2 regions of the Sporosarcina beigongshangi genome follow, and region 1 is predicted to be linked to the other one. Evidence: a T-box and tRNA genes for the amino acid it is inferred to sense, from the RefSeq annotation. Region 1 holds a T-box; the other holds one or more tRNA genes.
The links. The T-box of region 1 lies ahead of serS (serine--tRNA ligase). A T-box ahead of a tRNA ligase gene usually reads a tRNA of that ligase, here a tRNA-Ser.
Positions count from the first base shown of each region.

Region 2: it has a tRNA-Ser gene. The T-box ahead of serS (serine--tRNA ligase) is inferred to sense a tRNA for this amino acid. The anticodon was not compared.

Region 1 covers NZ_JAWLIR010000058.1:2,409-8,424, forward strand. Annotated here, with positions in the region: gene R2B77_RS17005 (deoxynucleoside kinase) at 1-356, opposite strand, end outside; gene tadA (tRNA adenosine(34) deaminase TadA) at 583-1,086, shown strand; gene serS (serine--tRNA ligase) at 1,197-2,474, opposite strand; T-box leader at 2,545-2,765, opposite strand; gene R2B77_RS17020 (NUDIX hydrolase) at 2,848-3,420, opposite strand; gene pdxS (pyridoxal 5'-phosphate synthase lyase subunit PdxS) at 3,487-4,353, opposite strand; gene pdxR (MocR-like pyridoxine biosynthesis transcription factor PdxR) at 4,434-5,849, shown strand; gene R2B77_RS17035 (serine hydrolase) at 5,944-6,016, opposite strand, start outside.
Region 2 covers NZ_JAWLIR010000057.1:1,386-7,401, reverse strand. Annotated here, with positions in the region: gene R2B77_RS16980 (homoserine dehydrogenase) at 1-1,240, shown strand, start outside; gene thrC (threonine synthase) at 1,243-2,301, shown strand; gene thrB (homoserine kinase) at 2,301-3,224, shown strand; tRNA gene R2B77_RS16965 (tRNA-Ser) at 3,324-3,416, opposite strand; RNA gene ffs (signal recognition particle sRNA large type) at 3,545-3,811, shown strand; gene dnaX (DNA polymerase III subunit gamma/tau) at 4,027-5,778, shown strand; gene R2B77_RS16950 (YbaB/EbfC family nucleoid-associated protein) at 5,801-6,016, shown strand, end outside.

The DNA of each region.
Region 1 (6,016 bases):
GGCATGTCCTGCGTTAAAATTTTATAGATTTCTTCGTACTTCGCATACTCTTCAGGGATCAATGTACGTTTCGCAAAAATAAGGTTTTTAAAAATATGATAATCAGCAACAACTGATTTCTGTTCAACTAAAATTTCATTTTTAATATCACTAAGCTGTTTATAGCGATTACAGAGAAAAAACATTTCGGTTTGGAAGCTCCATTCCTCAATGTTGTTGTAGAATTTATTTAAAAATGGATTTTCATCCACAATTTCTTTTAGCTGATGGAATTGCTGTGTGTCTGCGATGGCTGTGGAAAGTGATGTTTTTCCAACACCAATCGGCCCTTCGACCGCTATGAACGGAACCGACATCGGAAATCCTCCTTCATCATACAAATAGGTAATGCTCCTTATTTTATCATACGGAGGGAATGAAAAATAGAGTGATTACAATGAAATGATTCACGTGGAACAATTTTAACTTTATTCAGCAAATACTTTCTTTAGGAATTTATCGAACAGACTCGATAAAAATCTGGGCCAAATTTGCCGAGGAGTATTTGATTCATGCTACACTACTTTCAAGGAGTGATGTGGGATGATTACATTTGAAAAAGATCGACGATATATGCAACTAGCCATAGAAGAAGCGATGAAGGCGCAAGCAATTGGGGAAGTGCCAATCGGCGCAATCATTGTATATAACGACCAGGTCATTGCGCGTGCTCATAATTTACGGGAAACCACACAAAATGCCGTCACCCATGCAGAACTATCTGCCATTCAAGAAGCCTGTCAGGAAATCGGGAGCTGGCGACTTGAAGATACAACTTTATATGTCACACTCGAACCATGCCCAATGTGTGCAGGTGCCATTTTACAATCCAGAATTCCGCGCGTTGTTTACGCTGCTCGTGATCCAAAGGGTGGTTGTGTAGATTCGCTATACCGTCTGTTGAATGATCCACGATTTAATCATGAATGTGATGTAGTAGAAGGTGTGTTAGCAGATGAATGTGGGGAGATGCTGACAGCATTCTTTAGAGCTATTCGAGAACGGAAAAAGCAAGCAAAAAAAGAGGCGGCGCAGAAAGTCGAATGACTTCAGCGCACGCCTGGGCCTACAGGATGTAGGTCATGCAGTGGGAAAGGATTAAATTGCATCCTTCCTTGTTGCGACACGATGTCGCGACCTTAGACTACGTTCCTTATTTACTTCGTAATAACTTCTTTTCCACCCATATACGGGCGCAACACTTCAGGAATAACAACAGAACCGTCTTCCTGCTGGTAATTTTCAAGGATTGCCGCTACTGTACGACCAATCGCCAAGCCACTACCATTCAATGTATGCACATATTCAGGTTTTGCACCTGCTTCACGACGGAAACGGATCTGCGCACGACGTGCTTGGAAATCTTCAAAGTTTGAACAAGATGAGATTTCACGGTAAAGATTCTGTGTCGGAATCCATACTTCAAGATCATACTTTTTCGCAGCCGTAAAGCCAAGATCTGCTGTACACATTTTTAACTTACGATACGGAAGCTTTAACAACTGCAACACTTTCTCTGCATGTCCTGTTAATTTCTCCAGCTCATCATAAGAATCTTCCGGTTTCACAAAACGAACTAGCTCCACCTTGTTGAACTGATGCTGACGGATCAACCCACGCGTATCACGACCTGCAGACCCTGCCTCTGAGCGGAAGTTTGTGCTATACGCAGCAAACGCAGCTGGAAGTTGTGCACCATCCAAAATTTCATCTCGGTAAAAGTTCGTAACAGGTACTTCAGACGTTGGAATTAAGAAATAATCCTCTTCTTGAATAAGAAACGCATCTTCCTCAAACTTCGGAAGCTGTCCTGTCCCCGTTAAGCTCGCACGATTTACCATGTATGGAGGCAGCATTTCCTCATAGCCATGCTCATCCTGGTGTAAATCCATCATGAAGTTTATCAATGCACGCTCTAAACGTGCACCCATTCCACGGTAAAAGACGAAACGACTTCCCGTCACTTTTGCAGCACGCTCAAAATCAAGCAAGTTCAAATCCGTACCGATTTCCCAATGCGGTTTCGGTTCAAATTCAAATACTGGGAGCTCTCCCCAAGTAGCCATTTCAACGTTGTCGTCCTCGCTATCGCCAACAGGAACACTCTCATGTGGGATATTCGGAATGCGCATCATAATGTACTCAAGTTGTTCCTCTACTTGGCTCAGTTCCTCGTCGAGTTTTTTAATGTCATCTCCAACCGCGCGCATACGTGCAATTAATTCCTCTGCATCCTCTTTATTGCGTTTCATTTCCGCAACTTTTTGAGATACTTCGTTACGTTCTGCTTTCAGCACTTCTACTTTCGCAATCAATTCCCTGCGCTTTTCATCGAGACCACCGAACTTATCGAAATCTGAAAGATCTTCCCCACGTTTTGCGAGCTTCTCTTTTACCTCATCGAAATTGGCGCGAACTTTTTTAATATCAAGCATGGACAATTCCTCCTTAAAATATTGACGATGATGGATTCTAGGCAATAAAAAAAGCCCCCAAATCCCCTATAAAAGGGACGAGAACTACCCGCGTTGCCACCCAAATTGACCGGACACTTATTGTCCAATCCACTTCATTGAAATAACGGCTCAAGCACCGGCATAGGCTTACTTATTCGTTCGGCCCAGCTACTCAGGAACGGATTCACAAGTGTTTTTACCGACTCCCACCACCCGTCGGCTCTCTTCAAAAAAAACGTGCTTGCTACTACTCTCCATCATCGTCTCCTATTTGCAATTACAAATACCTTACTACAAGAACAGCATTTTAGCAAGTCGTACGAAATAAAATTGTATACGCTTCCATCGACTCTCATTTCAGTAATCGTGCAACTTGTTCAAAATAAGTTCGTTCATGCGGTACAAAATCAACCAAACCAATTTCTAACACCGTTCCATCAAAAATATTGGTGCATACTACTACTTCAGTTTCAATCAAAAAAAGATTCCTCAATTCCTGTCTTTTCACAGCATGAACACTTGCTACTTCCTCTTGTTGCAGTAAAAATTCACTTGGCTGATAGGTTGAATGATATAAAAATACATTTGCGAATTCACGGTCAATAAAGCCCGGTAATTCGATGACATCCCGTATAATGCCTTTTGCATCTATCCTTTTCATATCTACCGCTAAGCCCAGTTCCTCCTCCACTTCACGAATCCCGTCCATCACTGTCTCAGTCGCCAAAATATGCCCAGCAGCCGTAATATCAAATAAACCTGGGAAATCTTTTTTCACAGCACTTCTTTTTTGAATATAAACAAACTCATCATCCACTAGCCAGCAATGAAACGTTTCATGCCATAAGCCTTGCCGGTGCACTTCATCCCTGTCGGCTTCTTTTACATATGTATAGCTTTCATCAAAAACTTTTAATCTTTCCACGCCTATCACCTCCATTTTAGTATACAAAAAAACGAAGGATGATTCCTCCGCTTTCAACTAAGTAATTTACTTACCACGTTCCGACATACGTTCTTCTGCCTGAAGTGTACCCATTTCCAAACCTTTCATTGGCGTACCGATATCTTTGGAAAGCTCACCGATTAGTTGATAATCTTTAAAGTTTTGCGTTGCTTGAACAATCGCACGTGCAAACTTCTCAGGGTTTTCGGATTTGAAGATTCCTGATCCTACAAATACCCCATCTGCGCCAAGTTCCATCATCAATGCAGCATCAGCAGGTGTTGCCACGCCACCTGCTGCATAGTTGGTGACAGGAAGACGCCCATGTTTTTTAATGGCCAATAAAATTTCATACGGTGCGCCAAGATCACGTGCTTCCGTCATAATTTCATCCTCATTCATATGAACGATCCGGCTCACCTGTGCATTCACTTTACGAAGATGACGTACGGCTTCAACAATATTGCCCGTACCTGGTTCACCTTTCGTGCGAAGCATTTTTGCACCTTCACCAAGGCGGCGAGCTGCTTCTCCAAGATCACGCGCTCCACAAACGAAGGGTACGTTATATTGGCTTTTCAGCAAATGATATTCTTCATCCGCCGGTGTTAGTACTTCACTTTCATCAATATAATCGACGCCCAGTGCTTCCAGTACATGCGCTTCAGATATATGACCAATCCTAGCCTTTGCCATAACCGGAATCGATACCGCCCCTTGTACTTCTGTAATGATGCGTGGGTCTGCCATACGTGCGACACCGCCTGCCGCCCGTATATCCGAAGGTACACGTTCCAATGCCATTACAGCAATTGCACCTGCGGCTTCCGCAATTTTTGCCTGTTCCGCATTAATAACATCCATGATGACACCGCCATATTGAAAATTCATTTTTACCTTCCCCCTTTTCATATTATTCAGTATAATGGATTATGACCTTATTAAAATAGTCAGTACTGTATATATTGAAAGGGTCAGATAGGATGATAAACATGGATATGTTGTTAATTAAGTTAGAAAAAAATCAAAGTGTTCCATTATACGAGCAGATTTATGACCAAATACGTCGTGATATTACCAATGGAAAATTACCCATCGGTATGAAGCTCCCATCTAAACGTAAACTTAGCGATTTTCTAAATATTAGCCAGACAACTGTCGAATTTGCTTATTCACAACTTCTAGCGGAGGGGTTCATTTCATCAAAACCCCGAAAAGGATATTATGTACAAGCCATTGAAGAACTTGCCTATGTTCAACCTGTAGAACTCACCGCGAAGTCCATCCATCGAAAAAAAGAAGAGGTGTCCATCGATTTTTCGCCCGGTAAAATTGACACAGAATCATTTCCATTTACACAATGGCGGAAATATGCCAAAGATGTCATCGATGAATCATCACAGAATCTCCTGCTCCTAGGGCATCCGCACGGCGATAGCCAGCTACGCCAAGAAATTGCCCGCTATTTGTACCATTCACGCGGCGTCGATTGTACGCCTGAACAAGTAATCATAGGCTCTGGAACAGAACAACTCATGCCACTCGTCATCCGGATTCTTGGTAAACACGCGACTTATGCCATCGAGGACCCTGGTTATCCACTCACGCATCATGTCTTTTTCCACAATGACAGAAAGGCAATTCCGATTACAGTCGATGAAGAAGGGATGGATGTACGAGCACTACAACGCTCTAGAGCAACCGTTGCCTACGTAACGCCCTCACATCAGTTCCCAACCGGTACTGTCCTTTCTGCGGCTCGCAGGACCGCTTTAGTAAACTGGGCTTCAGCGCATGACGAGCATTTCATTATCGAAGATGATTACGATAGCGAATTTCGTTATACGGGCCGCCCCATTCCCTCCTTACAAGGGATGGATAAAGGCGGCAACGTCATCTATTTGAGTACATTTTCAAAATCGCTCATGCCATCGCTACGTATCGCCTATATGGTGCTCCCTCCCGTATTACTCGATCGATATGAAAAAGCTTTTATCCACTACGCAGCTACCGTACCACGACTCAATCAGCATATTCTTGCCCGCTTCATGGCAGATGGGCATTTTTCACGTCATTTGAACAGGATGCGTAAAATTTATCGGCGTAAGCTACAAGTTTTAACCGAGGCACTAATAGCTTATGCACCACATATCTCATTTTCTGGTGATGAAGCGGGTATGCATATAATCATAACTGTCCATACAGATGCCACCGAAGAAACACTGGTGGAAGCAGCAGATGCCGCAAATATCCGTGTTTATGGTTTAAACGGTTACAGAACAGCTCCGATGTCAGGTGAGCCTTCCTTTCTAATTGGCTTTGGCGGACTATCGGTCGTTGAAATAACAGAGACTGTGGACGCCCTAATGAAAAGTTGGCATATTGAAAAAGGCGCGGAACCCTATTGAGGATTCCACGCCTTTATTTTACTAAATCAATTATGCCTAGGTGTAATTGCGTCCAAATTTTTAATTCAATAGGAAGTGTACACTTCCTATTGAATTAAAATAGCCCTTTAACAAAGCCAGTTGCACCCTTCCAAATACCTGCAAAGAAATCACCGATTCCACCCATC
Region 2 (6,016 bases), on a different contig from region 1:
TGTGGCTAAAATCTTGGAAAACCACCAAGACGACTTGCGCCATAAGCTGGGTGTGCCTGTGACAATTAAAAAAGTGCTTGTGAAAGATCAATATAAAAAAAGGGATACCGTTTTGTCGCCAGAAATTTTCACAACGGATTTGAATGAGATACTAGAAGATCCGTCTATCGATCTCATTGTAGAAGTAATTGGCGGGACGTCTGAGGCTAAAGAAGCGATTGAAAGCTCGCTACGTGCAGGAAAAGGCGTCGTGACAGCTAATAAAGATGTGATGGCACAGTTCGGCCCTGGGTTGTTGAAGTTGGCAGATGAAAACAAATGTGATCTATTTTATGAAGCGAGTGTCGGTGGGGGAATCCCATTGATTCGCACGTTGGAAGATGGACTTGCATCGGATCGTATTAGTGCGTTGACGGGTATTGTCAATGGCACGACGAATTTTATACTAACAAAGATGAAGCATGAGAAGATGAGTTACGAGGATGCGTTAGCGGAGGCGACTGAGCTTGGGTTTGCAGAAGCCGATCCGTCTGCAGATGTGGACGGCATTGATGCTGCGCGTAAAATGGTTATTTTAGCTTCACTGGCATTCTCGACAGAAGTCCGTTTGGAGGATGTATTCGTCAGAGGACTGAAAGAAATCCGTGACGGTGACTTGGAGCTTGCGGAACAATTTGGTTATACAGTGAAGTTGGCGGGGGCTGCTAAGAAGAATTCAGACGGTATTGAAGTAGCGGTTGAGCCGGTTCTGTTTCCAAACTCGCATCCTTTGGCATCAGTGAATAATGAATTTAACGCGGTATACGTTTATGGTGATGCGGTTGGGGAGACGATGTTCTATGGACCGGGAGCTGGTTCATTACCAACTGCAACTTCTGTCACAGGAGATATTGTCGCGGCATGTCGTAACCTATTGCTTGGCGTGAATGGGAAAAGGCCACATGCTCCGCAATATGAGCGTAAAGTGAAAAGCGATGAGAATAAGTTTGCACGTTACTTCCATCGTATTCATGTTAGGGATGAAGTAGGTGTCTTGACGAAGCTAACGGCGATTTATAGTGGTCATGGTGCGAGTTTAGCGACGGTAATCCAGCATCCAGATAAAACAGGGGCTGACGCGGATTTGATTTTTATCACACATCAAATTTCTCGTAAGCAACATCTAAATATTGTAACTGAATTAAATCAAACACCAGAGGTCATTGGCGTACTAAGCCATTACCGAGTTGAGGGGGAATAATGATGAGAAGATGGAATGGATTGATTGACGAATATAAAGAATGGTTGCCCGTGACAGAGAAAACACCGGCATTGACGCTGCAGGAAGGGAATACACCCCTCATTCACCTAACGAATTTGTCTGAACGATGGGGCATTAATCTTTACGTGAAAACGGAAGGAACGAATCCAACGGGATCTTTTAAAGACCGCGGGATGGTCATGGCGGTTGCGAAGGCAAAAGAGGAAGGGAAAGAAGTCCTTATTTGTGCATCGACAGGGAATACATCGGCATCTGCGGCGGCATATGGTGCACGTGCAGGGATGCGGACGATTGTCGTCATTCCTGAAGGAAAGATTGCGCTTGGAAAATTGGCGCAAGCGAAAATGTATGGAGCAGAAATTGTGGAGATTGCGGGTAACTTCGACGTGGCGCTTGATATGGTTCGAGAGGCTGGCGAAGGAAAAGTGGCAGTTGTGAATTCCATTAACCCATACCGTCTGGAAGGCCAGAAGACGATTGCATTTGAAGCGATTGAGCAGCTTGGGAAAGTGCCGGATATTTTTGCATTACCGGTAGGGAACGCAGGCAATATTTCCGCGGCATGGAAAGGCTTTAAAGAATACGCAGAGCGAAAAGGAACTGCTTTACCATCGTTGCTTGGTGTACAGGCAGACGGGGCAGCACCAATTGTCTATGACCGTGTATTTGAAAATCCAGAAACAGTGGCGACGGCTATCCGCATTGGTAATCCTGCAAGCTGGCAATTGGCAAAGGATGCACTTGTAGAATCGAATGGAGCTATTTTGTCGGTAACAGATGAAGAAATTTTGGAGGCTTACAGCTTGATTGCCTCAACGGAAGGTGTTTTTGCTGAGCCGGGATCATGTGCGACGATTGCAGGTATTAAAAAGCGTCTGGATGCAGGATTGATTGAAAAAGGTTCAACGATTGTTGGTGTGCTAACAGGTAACGGCCTGAAGGATCCCGAAACGGCAATTATGGTGAATGAACAGAAGTCATTGCTGTCACGAGACCAATTCGACGCATTGTTGAATGAATTGAAAGAAGGAGTAAAGTAATGGGGGTAGCCAATTTTTCAGTCGTCGTACCCGCTACGACGGCCAATCTTGGCCCAGGATTTGATAGTATTGGGCTTGCGCTCGCTTTGTATATGAAGGTCGATGTTAAGCCGGCAAAGGCTTGGCTTGTTCAATATGAAGGTAAAGAGTACCAAGGGTTGGCAAGCGGGGAAGATAATTTGATTGTGACGACGATTCAGTATGTGGCGAAACGCTATGGACAGACGGCGCCTTCGCATAAGCTTAATGTCCAGTCGGATATTCCGCTCGGCAAAGGGCTTGGAAGTAGTGCAACGGCGATTGCGGCAGGTATTGAAATTGCGAATCAGCTGCTGGAGCTGAAACTCACTTCGAAGGACAAGGTGTTAATCGGTAGTGAACTAGAAGGCCATGCAGATAACGTATCAGCTGCTTTGTTAGGTGGGGTAACTATTTCTTATTTTGATGGTACTGAGATAGATGTGATCCATCTACCAGAACCAAAAATAGGCGTAGTGATGCTTGTGCCACCAAAAGCATTGCCAACGGAAGAATCGCGAGGACTTCTTCCTGAACAGTTGCCGCATGCAGTGGCGATTGCAGGAAGTGCTGCGAGTAGTGTTATGACAGCGGCTATTGCACGTGGAGATTGGGAAACGGCGGGCAAAATGATGGAGAAAGATGTTTTTCATGAACCGTATCGCAAGTCCTTGTTTCCCGATTTTGAGCAGATTCGCATAGCTTGTCATGAATATGGTGCATATGGCATGACGATTAGTGGTGCAGGTCCATCGGTCTTCATTGCTGTAAAGCAGGGTGAAGAGGGTGGGATAGCTGAGAAACTAGCAGCTGACTTCCCATATTATAATTGCATGGCTATTCAGCCTTCTGTTGCTGGCTCTAAGGTTAATAAAATAGACGTAAAAAAAGAAGCAGCCCGTTAAATCGGTCTGCTTCTTGTGGTTTTAACTAAATGTCCAAAATAAAAATTCGCTATCAAATAACGAATTCAATCTCCAAACTTATGCGCTAAGTTGAAAATATGGAGGAGGTAGAGGGATTCGAACCCCCGCGCGGTTGAACCCGCCTGACGGTTTTCAAGACCGTTCCCTTCAGCCGAACTTGGGTATACCTCCGTATCAACAAAATTCAATTTATCATGTTTAGATTACGCTGTCAACAGTTTGTTTAATATAAAATAATTGCAATAATTTCATGGATAAATATTTGATTTTTTACGAGACAATGAGTATACTAAGAAATGCCGTGCTAGGTGGGGAGGTAGCGGTGCCCTATCACTTGCAATCCGCTCTAGCAAGACTGAATTCCTTCTCGAGGCTGCCCGTATTGTAGGGTCTGCCTTTTGCACGTAGTGTTGACGTTTGGGTCCCGCGCAATGGAAACCCATGAACCATGTCAGGTCCGGAAGGAAGCAGCATTAAGTGGACTTTTTCATGTGCCGCGGGGTCGCCTAGACCGAGCTGGCGACAGGAGTAACGCTTATGTGCGGCTGTCAGAGGAAGGTGCACGGCTTTAATTTTATAATTCAACTCGTCCGTTTTTGGGGGCGAGTTTTTTTTCTTTAGCAAGAACTTCAGTTCTTGCTAAAGAAAATAAAGCTTCCGGCGGATGTCACAAATTTTGAATTGCGCTGAGGTGTAATTGATTGATTTAAAAAAGATTTAGCCGGGGTGTTTGTGTTATACTAGAAATATTATTGCATGGCGTCAAAAGGAGGAAGAACTGTTGGCTTATCAAGCTTTTTATCGTGTATATCGCCCCCAATCATTTGCTGAGATGTCTGGACAGCGGCATGTGAAACAAACACTGCAGAACGCCCTCCTTCATAATAAGACGACGCATGCTTATCTATTCTCTGGTCCAAGGGGGACAGGGAAGACGAGTGCTGCAAAAGTATTTGCAAAAGCGTTGAACTGCGAAAATGGTCCATCGAAAGAACCGTGCAATGAATGTCCAACATGTCTAAGCATTACAGAAGGTTCGAATACAGATGTGATTGAATTCGACGCAGCCTCGAACTCACGTGTAGAGGAAATGCGGGATATTATTGAGAAAGTCCGATTTGCCCCGTCGAATGCACGTTTTAAAGTGTATATTATTGATGAAGTGCATATGCTCTCAAACTCGGCATTCAATGCGCTATTGAAAACACTCGAAGAACCACCGTCACATGTTGTCTTCATCCTAGCAACGACGGAACCACATAAACTGCCTTTGACAATCATCTCAAGATGTCAGCGTTTTGATTTCAAGCCAATTACACCGATTGATATTATCGAACGGATGAAAGTTGTGCTAGCAGATACAGGCATCGAGTTTGACGAAGGTGCGTTGAAAGTAATTGCTCAGGCTGCCTCGGGTGGAATGCGTGATGCACTGAGTATGCTTGACCAAGTTGTATCGTTTAGTGGGGATCGGTTGACTGTTGAAGACGCTTTACTCGTCACAGGTTCGATTAGTGAGGACATCTTTCATCAATTGGCGGAAGCATTGCTCAGTAAAGATGCTGGGGTGGCACTTTCACTACTCGACCGCTTAATTGCGGAGGGGAAAGATGTATCAAGGCTAGCGGAGGATTTAATCACCTTCTTTAGGGATTTACTTCTTCTTCGAACAGCCCCAGATTTGAAAAATTTGCTGGAGCTCGTATCAGGGGATGAGCGTTTTGGAGAAATGGCGCAAAGATTTAATCCAGACATCCTCTATTCTTTTATAGATATACTGGCGAAAACTCAGCAGGAGATGCGATTCTCCAATCATGCAAAAGTGTATATTGAGTCTGCGTTATTGAAAATGATTCACCTTGATAGTGGTCCTAGTCAATTGGCTGGTAGCAATGAGGTCGTTGATACAGGGCTTGCACAGAAAGTAGTGGAGCTAGAGCGGGTCATTGCAAATATGCAACAACAAATTGCTAGTGGAGTAAGTGTACAAGGGACTGCAGAGAGAGCTACGCAGCCACGAAAAAATGCTTCTAAATCATCGCAGTCATTCAAGGTTCCAACGGGTAAGATAAACGAAGTATTAAGAGCAGCGACAAAACAGGATATCCAAACAATTCGAGAAGAGTGGGCGGGGATGATGCAGACGATGCAAAAATCACATGCTGCACTTCTTGGAGAAACGGAGCCTGTGGCGGCATCTGAGAATGCTTTTGTGTTAAAATTCAAATATGAAATTCATTGCCTGATGGCATCTGAAAATCCATCGTTACGATCAGGCTTGTCAGATGCTTTGCGTTCACGAACTGGCAAGGCTTATGAAGTTGTCTATGTTCCTGAGGAAGGCTGGTTGAAGGTGCGGGGAGAGTTTATCCAGAAAAGTGGGTTGGCTAAACCGCAGGAATCATCGGAAGAGGCGGCGGCTGAAGATATGCTGTCATTTGTGAAGGAAGCCGAGCAGGAGAATACAGATCCAATTGTAACAGAGGCGGAAAAGATTTTTGGCAAGGAATTCATAGAAGTCTATGACGACTAACAAATAAGAGGAGGAAACGAATATGCGTGGTATGGGAAATATGCAGGGTATGATGAAGCAAATGCAGAAAATGCAAAAGAAAATGGCTGAGGCGCAAGAGGAGCTTGGTGAAAAGCGTCTTGAAGGAGCTGCAGGCGGCGGTATGGTGAAAGTCATCGTATCTGGTGATAAGCAAGTTGTTGATGTGATTATTGATCCGTCTGTTGTAGATCCAGAAGATGTTGAAATGCTACAGGAC